Regions from separate parts of the Tigheibacillus halophilus genome, predicted to be linked through region 2. Evidence: riboswitches for the same ligand, from Rfam matches in the RefSeq annotation. Region 2 holds a riboswitch; the other holds the start of a gene.
The links. Region 2 has a riboswitch for cyclic di-GMP ahead of sinI (DNA-binding anti-repressor SinI). Riboswitches for the same ligand answer to the same signal wherever they lie in the genome.
Positions count from the first base shown of each region.

Region 1: another riboswitch for cyclic di-GMP. It lies ahead of ACFSMW_RS11180 (hypothetical protein); the one in region 2 lies ahead of sinI (DNA-binding anti-repressor SinI).

Region 1 covers NZ_JBHUIZ010000010.1:28,043-32,785, forward strand. The annotation lists gene ACFSMW_RS11160 (hypothetical protein) at 1-383, opposite strand, end outside; partial or broken gene ACFSMW_RS11165 (GNAT family N-acetyltransferase) at 518-784, opposite strand; gene ACFSMW_RS11170 (CBO0543 family protein) at 902-1,420, shown strand; gene ACFSMW_RS11175 (CBO0543 family protein) at 1,417-1,983, shown strand; cyclic di-GMP riboswitch class I at 2,253-2,335, shown strand; gene ACFSMW_RS11180 (hypothetical protein) at 2,367-2,639, shown strand; gene ACFSMW_RS11185 (reverse transcriptase domain-containing protein) at 3,071-4,414, opposite strand.
Region 2 covers NZ_JBHUIZ010000003.1:1,058,830-1,063,572, forward strand. The annotation lists gene ACFSMW_RS05920 (hypothetical protein) at 1-55, opposite strand, end outside; gene ACFSMW_RS05925 (twin-arginine translocase TatA/TatE family subunit) at 470-658, shown strand; gene ACFSMW_RS05930 (hypothetical protein) at 690-836, shown strand; gene ACFSMW_RS05935 (hypothetical protein) at 913-1,233, opposite strand; gene ACFSMW_RS05940 (hypothetical protein) at 1,310-1,483, opposite strand; cyclic di-GMP riboswitch class I at 2,171-2,253, shown strand; gene sinI (DNA-binding anti-repressor SinI) at 2,265-2,384, shown strand; gene ACFSMW_RS05950 (hypothetical protein) at 2,486-2,812, opposite strand; gene ACFSMW_RS05955 (YiiX/YebB-like N1pC/P60 family cysteine hydrolase) at 2,862-3,425, opposite strand; gene ACFSMW_RS05960 (LysM peptidoglycan-binding domain-containing protein) at 3,659-4,743, opposite strand, start outside.

The sequences.
Region 1 (4,743 bases), on a different contig from region 2:
ATTTGTCTGTGTGATGCATCATATGCAGGTAAATATTGTGGAAACAGTACCTCCACAAACCAAGAATTATTAGCTATTTCCTCCCCACAATAATACTTCGCCATTGCATAATAAGCTTCTGAATGTGGTGCTTTTGGAAGATGTGCTATGGTTTCTACTTTCCACCCTTTGTAATTATCATTTTTGTAGACCTCGGGAATAATCGTATTTAGTAAATTTTTAAGCCCTTTATCTGAACTCACATGTCCCAAATTTTGTGAGTTAGGGCACTTACCATTGTTAATTAAAAATGGTACATCCCCGTTTGTTTCAGCAAATGATATTTGAGGGTATATCAAAAATCCTAACATACACAAGTAAATAATAACTCGTAGATAATTCACCTTATCACCCCTTGTATAGTTATTATTCATAAAACAAGGGATTTTTTATGCTATCTTTTAACCAACATAATGGCCTTTTTCTTGAATACATTTGTTGGACAATCGCGCTCCGATTGCGGGAATATGTAATGAATTTATTCTTTGTAGTTTCTTTTTAAAAGTCCCATAAAAATGATGTCATGCCACTTTCCATTTCGATAAAGCTGTTCTTCCAATTTTCCTTCTTCAACAAACCCATGCCTCTGATACAATTTTATTGCCCGATCATTGAAAGAAAACACACGTAGATATACCTTATGCAAATTTAACTCTTTGAAAGCGAAATCCAATAATAGCTTAAATGCCTCCCGTCCATAGCCTTTGCTCCAGTAATCCTTATCTCCTATATCAATAATACATTTTATTCAACATTTGCGCCCGGATATAGTAGATCATTAAAAAGACCTTATTGGTTAGAATAAGACTATATGCTAGAATTAACCACGCTAAAGTAAATTCAATTGAAGGAATTAATAACTATGCACATTGCTATTACTATCTGGGCTGTCGTTGCTTCATGGAAGTTTTGGAATTGGGAGCGTTTTTATCGATATCACACAACAATGTTATACATAGCAACAATGAATTTATTATATCTCTTTTTTACCGCGGGTTATCATTTATGGAAAATGGAATCCGATATTGGACTTCCTGTCCCCATCATAAATATGTTATATACATTTATTGTTTTTCCATGTACGACAATTTTATTTCTATCTCGTTATCCAGAATACTTGAAAGGACAAATTTACCATAATTTGAAATGGATTTTTATTTACATTGGTGCTGAATGGGTTGGTAGTTTGTTTAACCTGATTACTTATGAACATGGGTGGAATTTGGGGTGGTCATTGCTTTTTGTTATCATGATGTTTTTGATGTTTCGTTTACATTATAAGAGACCGCTGTTTGCTTATTTGTTGACGTTTGTATTTACTGTTTTGATAATTTATTACTTCAAAATCCCTTGGAACATTCCAGTGGAGGATCGTTTATGATACAAATCACAAAGACTGTCGATATACAAGATGTCATGAAATCACAAAGAAGCCTGTACGAGACAAATTACGCATACTGGATGGAACATGTACTATTTTCTTTCAATTGGTGGTTTCTAATTATTATCAGTATTGTACCTTGGTTTATTTGGTGGAAATTAGTTGATAAAAAAAGACTGGTGGAGATTTCTTCTGTTGGACTTCTGTCTATGGTCATTGTATTAACTCTAGATTTGATAGGTAGTAGCTTTGTTTTGTGGACGTATGGATTTAATGTAGTGCAAATGATACTTCCGCAGATCACCATTGACCTTACACTATTACCCATTATAAACATGTTTCTTTATCAATTTATTCCCAGATGGAAACCGTATATAGTTGCAACTATTTTTGTTGCATTATTTGGTACTTTTCTTGTTGAACCACTTTTCGTTTGGATGGGCATATACATTCTTCATAGTTGGAAATATGTTTATTCGCTGCCTATTTATATTGCGTTTTCTATTGGTCTGAAATGGGTTTTACAGAAAACGAAAACCTGTCAGAATAATGCCAGACAGTAACCTTAAATAAACGGAAGCCTAACTTATTCCTTTAGGTTGGGCTTTTCATATGCTCCAATCTGGATAACCTTATATCACTTTTACCCTCAATACTATATTCTACATTCAATGGGGAGTTCCTGCATGATTCAAATATTCCACTCCAATGATTATAAAAAATCGAAGGATATCGTTGCGGAATTGATGCAGAATGCTTGACCGCGAACTTTGTCGAAAGAATAGCCTTACAAAGTATAGATTTAAAGCATTATAATCAAGCTAGGTACATAAAACATTATAGGCCAATCTACTGAAAGGTCGTGACGCAAAGTCACAGGTCTAAGGCAAACGCTATGATGGCTGGGCTGCAGAATAGGAGTGAACATGCAGAAGTTAGAAGCTGAATGGATGGAGCTCATTATTACTGCGAAACAATTAGGCTGTTGAAAAAATGGAAGGTAAGGCAAAAAGAAGCATTCCTATCCGATGGAATTCGGGATAAAATCAAATATGTGTTAACGAGGGGAGATCTACGCCCTATACGATTGGCAGCACCAAACGATGGATTGAAAAGTTTCATTAAGAAACATAAGCTAAGGAAGATTACCGTGCACGGACTACGGCATACTCATGCATCAATACTTTTTGAAGCTGGTGCATCAATCAAAGAAGTGTAGGATAGATTGAGCCACAATGAAATAGAAACCACTATGAACGTTTATACACACGTCACTCAATCTGTTGCTACAAAAACAGCAAATACATTCAAAGAATACATGAAAATTAATTAAATATGGTCACGAGCCTATTTTTGAGTAGTAAAAAAGCCCTTTTCAAAAGATGGAATAAGGGCTTCAACTGTTGATATATTAACGTTTTGAGAACTGAGGGAGGTAGTAGAATCAATGGTTACGGGTGATTTTGTATGCTACTTGTATGTTACGCCTACTTATCCACAGATTTTATAAAGCAATTGAAACAAAATTAGGCATACTTTTTTTAAGGATAAGGATATTAACTCAATAGTAAAACTCCATTGACAATTACATGATAGTCATGCAATATCTATTTCATACGCCTTGCTTTTATAGTTATCCTATAAACAAAATTATATTTTTGTATGAATTCTTAGTCCCATTTTCTTTTCAAGTTTTCCTTTTCTGTTCTTTATTTGCCTCAACATTTTATTATCCGTTTTAGGCGAAACATCATCAAAGATTCTTTGTGCATTCTTTGCATATGATATGAAATTCCCATAAGGCTTACGTTCAGCCCCCATGTCTGTGTACAACTGATAAATCCTTTTTCTATAAGGTATTTTTTTTAATCCTTTTTTGTATTGTATACGTCTTGCCCTATTAATTATAATTGAAGCATTCCTATAAAACTTATAAGGACTTTTCCCTCTTATTTTCACTGTGTTACCATCAAACAAAAATCCCAAGTAATCTAAATGTGAGTTTTTTCCAGATATTAAATTAATTATAGTCTCACTGAAATATTCGTAGCTATTAGTCTTTTCATCCTGGATAACGATTTTATTCTTCTCTGCAAAATCAAATATTTGTTGTGTAATCTTATTAAATTTATCATATGAAATTTTCTTGGGTAATACTATTATAAAGTCATCCGAATATCTTCTATATAGTCCATTATACTCCTCGACTATTTTATTCATTTCTAAATCAAATTCGATTGCATACACATTTGCAAATACACCACTAAGCGCAGTCCCCTGCGGTATTCCATATTTATTCTCATTATAGTTCGTCTTTTTTTTACGCTGAAATTTTCGAAACTGATTAACACTTTTAAAATAGCTAAACTGTCCTTTTTTTCTTAAATGGTTATCCGAGCCAAGAATATTGTTTATCTCATCTTTTTCATAGTAGCCGTACTTTGTGATTGACCGAAATATGTTATACCAATCTTTTGTTAATTCATTCCCGCCAAGGACACGAATTAAATTCTTCTTTAGTATTTTATGATCAATTTTATCAAAAAATTTGGTAAAGTCCCCTACTAGAATATACGCCTCTTTATTACTAATTATTGAATTTATAACTTCTGCCGAAAAGTCAATATTTGATTTGTTTCTTTTATTATCTCTGTATGCAGTTGCACATTGATCAATTTTATGATTTTTCATCCAATTATTATATGATTTATAAAGTTCTAGGGTGTAATACTTATATATGTAATTGTCTAGATGACCTGCATACATTATATCTCTGGGCTTTTTCTTAATTGGACGATTTTCTAATTCTGGATTGGGCTCATCAGTAAATCTCTCTGTTTCATCCACATAATGAATAAAAGGTAAAAAACTATGCGTTCTAATGTTTTCACTATTACACACATAGTCTTCTACCTTTTTAAATTCAATTCGTTTATCAAAATGAAGGTATTTCTTTTTCTGGAAATTTCTTTTTATTATTTCTTCATTAAGCATTTTATCGCCTCTTTTTTTGAGCGGAAGGAACCTCAGACCTAGCCTCTGTATTAAAATGTTCCTTCTGCACACCAGCCATAATCATTACACTATTGGCCATTTCTTTTGTGTAATATGCTAAGGGGTATTATAAACTAATCTGGTACAATGTTAATAATAATTCAATTAACCATGATAGGAGTGAATATATGGAAACGTTAATTACATTCTCTCTCCGGTGGATGTTTCAATTATTAATTATTGAAATATCCTCAACGCAACATTTACAGTATTATTGCCATGTGATAATTGAAAGTTTCAAACATTGTATTCTGCTAATCTAGTATTAA
Region 2 (4,743 bases):
TAAAAAAACCAGAAATACTTAGTTTAAGACCGAAATTAAATGCTCTGTACAACATAGAAATTCTCCTTTAATTTAACAGAATTAATCACCTATAAGATTAGCATATTTTACAAAAAAAGTAATTATTTAATTGTAAAAAAAGATGGAGAACAACACTGTTGGGTTTTCAATCAATCTATTTTTCGATAGATTACAGAGAAAAGTTGACACCTCACCTTTTAATATCAGCATGCAGCCGCAGCACCAAGGGCTAATTAATTTCGTGATTTTATCCTGCCAATTAATAAACCCACCGAGATTAGAATAATAATTGCCATTCCTTATTTTTTAATTGTAACAAACAATATATGCTATTGGAAACTGATAATACTTGGACCACAATTACATATAAATAACATTTTATGATAAAATAAATTACGTAATACTCTCGTTATAATAAAGATACTCATATTGAAGGAGATAAAATTTCATGCTTTCAAATATTGGTGTACCTGGGCTTATTTTGATCTTGGTAGTTGCATTAATCGTCTTTGGACCAAGTAAACTTCCGGAGATTGGCAAGTCTGTAGGACAAGCATTATCAGAGTTTAAAAAATCAGCACAGCAAATAATGAGCGATGAGAAAAAAGATAATGACGATAATGATTCAAAAGGCTAATGACAGGAATCAGGAATGGGGAGGGATTAGAATGAAGGAAAACAAACAATTGGATAAACACATCAATGAAAAAGACCAACTTGACAAAAGTGATTCTTTTACAGCTAATTTTTTTGTAATTGCTTTGTTTGCGGGACTTGTTATAGCCGGAATTGTGTTCTCTGGAGTAGCGAGTTAAGGTAGAAGTGAAAGCCCCTACATGAGTGAGGGCTTTTTTACTTTTATTAAACAATTGCGCCCGATAGTTGAAAAGGTCATATTCCAGACATTCCTGCAATTATAACAAAGGTAGTCCAAAGAAAACCACAAATTAATATAATAAATGTCGCTATCCCCAACATTGACAGTCCAAATATTAAATTTCCTTTCACGTTTACTTTCCTAGTAATTGCTACGACTATGAAAACTATACCCATCAACCAAATAAAATAAGTGAAAGCAACTCCAACCCAATACCAAGTCAAATCATTTCCCCAGTATGCCATACTTTGAAATGCACTACTCATTAAAAATACGCCTATTGCACATAACAGCGATAAAAACACAAAAAATTGTTTCGTTTTGATTAAGTTCATCTCATTTCCCCTTTTACTTATGCCATAAAATGGCCCAATTCTTGAATACTGATATGCAGCAAATGCTCCCGATTGTTTAAGATTTTCTTTTACCTGTTGCGAACATCCCAATGATTAAAATAATAATACCTATAACTCCTCCTAGGAAATAAGAAATATAAAAAGCCGAATCTCGTATTAAGCGAATTAAAAATGATCCGCCAAAACCAATGGTCACAATAATACCAATGGTCAATAGCAAACTCTTCATGGTTTCGCCTCCCCATTAAACACTGTTCAATAATCTGCCCTGTTTACGAATTATTAGTATTTAATTTACTGTATATCTTATATACAATGCTGCCAAAAGTAAACTTAATAATGAGATAATAATAGCAACTATTTGGCTGAATGTCTTAATTACTCCTGTCAGATGTAACTTATCATTAATCACATAATTCGCTAATTGAATTAAACCAAACACAATACCACCGAGACCGCCAACGCAAATAAGATCAAAATGACTTGTGATATCGTGAGTTTTCTTAATTTTTTTATGCTACCATCACTAATTGAAAAGCATATATAAGACAATGGAAGTAACAACAAGTACCAACTTGCATAACTAAATGCAATCTAAGAAATCCCAATTACTAAAAGTAGAATCCATCCGATTATGTTAAATGCTTTTCTGTTCATTTTTCCTTTCGACCTTTCCTTTCTAACCCTTATACAATCTAGCCCGTTAATTGAATAACCCTATATCACTTTTATCCTCAATAACTATATTCGACATTTAGCGATGAATTCCTGCATGAATCAAACATTCCACTCCAATGATTATAAATACGCGAAGGATGTTATTGCGGAATTGATGCAGATGCTTGACCACGAACCTTGTCGAGAGAATATCCTTACAAAGCATAGATCTAAAGCATTATAATCAAGCTGGTACATAAAACATTAAAAACAAATCGACTGAAAGGACGTGACTCAAAGTCACAGGTCTAAGGAACACGCTATGATGGCTGGGCTGCAGAATAGGAGTGAACATGCAGAAGTTAGACGCTGAATGGATGGAACTCATTATTACTGCGAAACAATTAGGGTTGAATAAAGAGGGTGTAAGAGAGTTTTTAAAAGAGAAGTTATACAATCACAATGAAGGATAGCCCCCACAGATGTGAAGGCTTGTTCTATTCCATCAATAGCAGAACCGAATAAGCATTTTAACAGAATATAAAAGAACAGCATTACTTTTATTTCTAGGGTATTAGTTTCTTCTATAAAACGGTATCTTTTCGTATTCAAAAACTTTATGTTTTTTTATTTTATATTCGTAGCTTTGTAATTTGTTTTCAGTTCGCAACACAACTCTGCCACCATATTTTTCTCCATGGGGTTCCTTAAAGTTATAGTTACCTTTTACTGATATGATATCTTTATCTTGATAGCCTTTTTCTTCTTTTAGATAGTTTAACATAATGTTTTCTACATCATTAATTTTTTTTGGATTACCATAAAAAATTAGAAGATAACCGCTCCGTATACTGAACACTAAGAGAATAATTGCTAAAATTGCAACTAATGTCTTTTTCATTTTATCACCTGAATTTTTTGTTTGTATCAAGTTAGCTTAAAAGAACTTGTTATAAATCTCCCTTACCAATTAGACCTTTTTTATATACCAATTTAGGCTTCGCGGACGAAAGATATACTCTACTGTTTAAAAAGTTATACGGTGGCCAAATTGTAAGTTTGCCTTCCATAGCAGCTTCTACTGGAAAAATCCCTTGTGTATGTAATGCATAAATTTGCCAAACAAGTTTAGAGCAATACGTGTAATGGTTATCTAATAAATTATTAGTTATTTTATATGGAACTTTCGCACCATCCCATGTTTTAGCAAAAGAAGCTGCATCTCTAGCTGCTTTTACGTTGCCAATTCTCACAACTTTAGTGGTGCTTCGATCTGAGAACCAAGATTTCAAATTATAGATTTTAGGAAAATATCCTGGACCTTTAGTTTCTAGGTATCTATTTTTATCCACCACAATCCCTGCATGTCCTAAAATACCGCTTGATGATGTATCACTTGTCACCAATATATCGCCAGGTTTTGCTTCTGTGCCATTGGGGTAATTATATGCCAATGCAGGGGTAACAAAACATGACAAAAAAACCACACAAAACAAAAGAATTCTTTTTCCCATTATTTTAGACTCCTTCTCTTAATAATATAGATAGATTTTCTGCTCTCCTTTCTGTTTTTCTAGGAACATTATTTTTTCTCACAAATCAAAATATAACATATAAAATAGAAACTGTATATTGGGAAAGTCAATGATGATGGAATCCATCATGAAAAAAATAGTCTAAAAGCACGTATTAGCTCGCTTATTTTTTGCCCTTTGAATGGTGAGCCCTCACTCATGTGAGGGCTATTTTATTTCACTCTTAATTTTTGACCAATCTTTATCAAATTCACGTCGGAAAGTTTATTCCAAGATTTTATCTGTGCTTGTGTGCTGCCATACTTAGCAGCCAGCCCCGACACTGTATCTCCTGACTTTACCACATGATATTTCTTAGCCGTTGCTTTCTTCTTGGGTGAAGATCCGGTTACTTTTATTTTTTGACCAGCGTATATCTTATTTGCATTCTTAATGCCATTTAAGCTGACCAGCTTGTTAACAGTAGTTCCATACTTTTTGGCAATACCGGACAGCGTGTCTCCCGATTTGATTATATAAGTTGATGCTTTGGCAGCAGGTTTTGAAGCTGCTTTCTTTGCTTTCAACTTCAATTTTTGTCCTACCTTGATAACATTTTTATTCTTAATCCTATTCCACTTAACCAGGTTGGCCACACTAACGCCAGACCTTGCAGCTATCTCGCTTAAGGTATCACCAGACTTTACCGTATATGTGGCACCAGTAATTTTATTGCTTACTTGCTTCGAACCGGTTTGTGTTTTAGGTTTGTCTACATGTTGGACAATCTCGCTCCACGCTCCAGGCGCTTTCTTAATATCGTTTCTATCAATGGCAACACCAGCTACAACAATGTCATTTTGGTATTGGTGCATGTGGATGAAACCAGCAATTCTGCCACCACTCCAAGCATAGGTTTGCCAATAATAGTCGCATAAGCCTTTAACAGCTTGGATGACATCAAAAGAGCCATACATACCCACCTTATAATCCTTTAAGGTTGCTTTTAAGGTTTTGACATAACTTTTAATTGCAGGCATATGCTTTTGCTCTGCCCCAAAATCTACAGCAAAATAAATAGCCGACCCTGTAGGCTGGCCGACTGTTTTTGCATATTTCTCTGCTTCTTTTGCATCTAATTTCGCTTGGCTCTCGGTATGGTACCCTGCATAGTTGGCACTCTTTTGAAAGATGCTTATTAATTTCAGCCCAGCGTTTTGAATAGCTTGCGCTTCTGCTTTATCAAATGTTTTCCAGTTGTTACCCAGATACCTGGCTACATAGTCGAATCCTTGTTGCTTTAACCTCTTTGCACTTG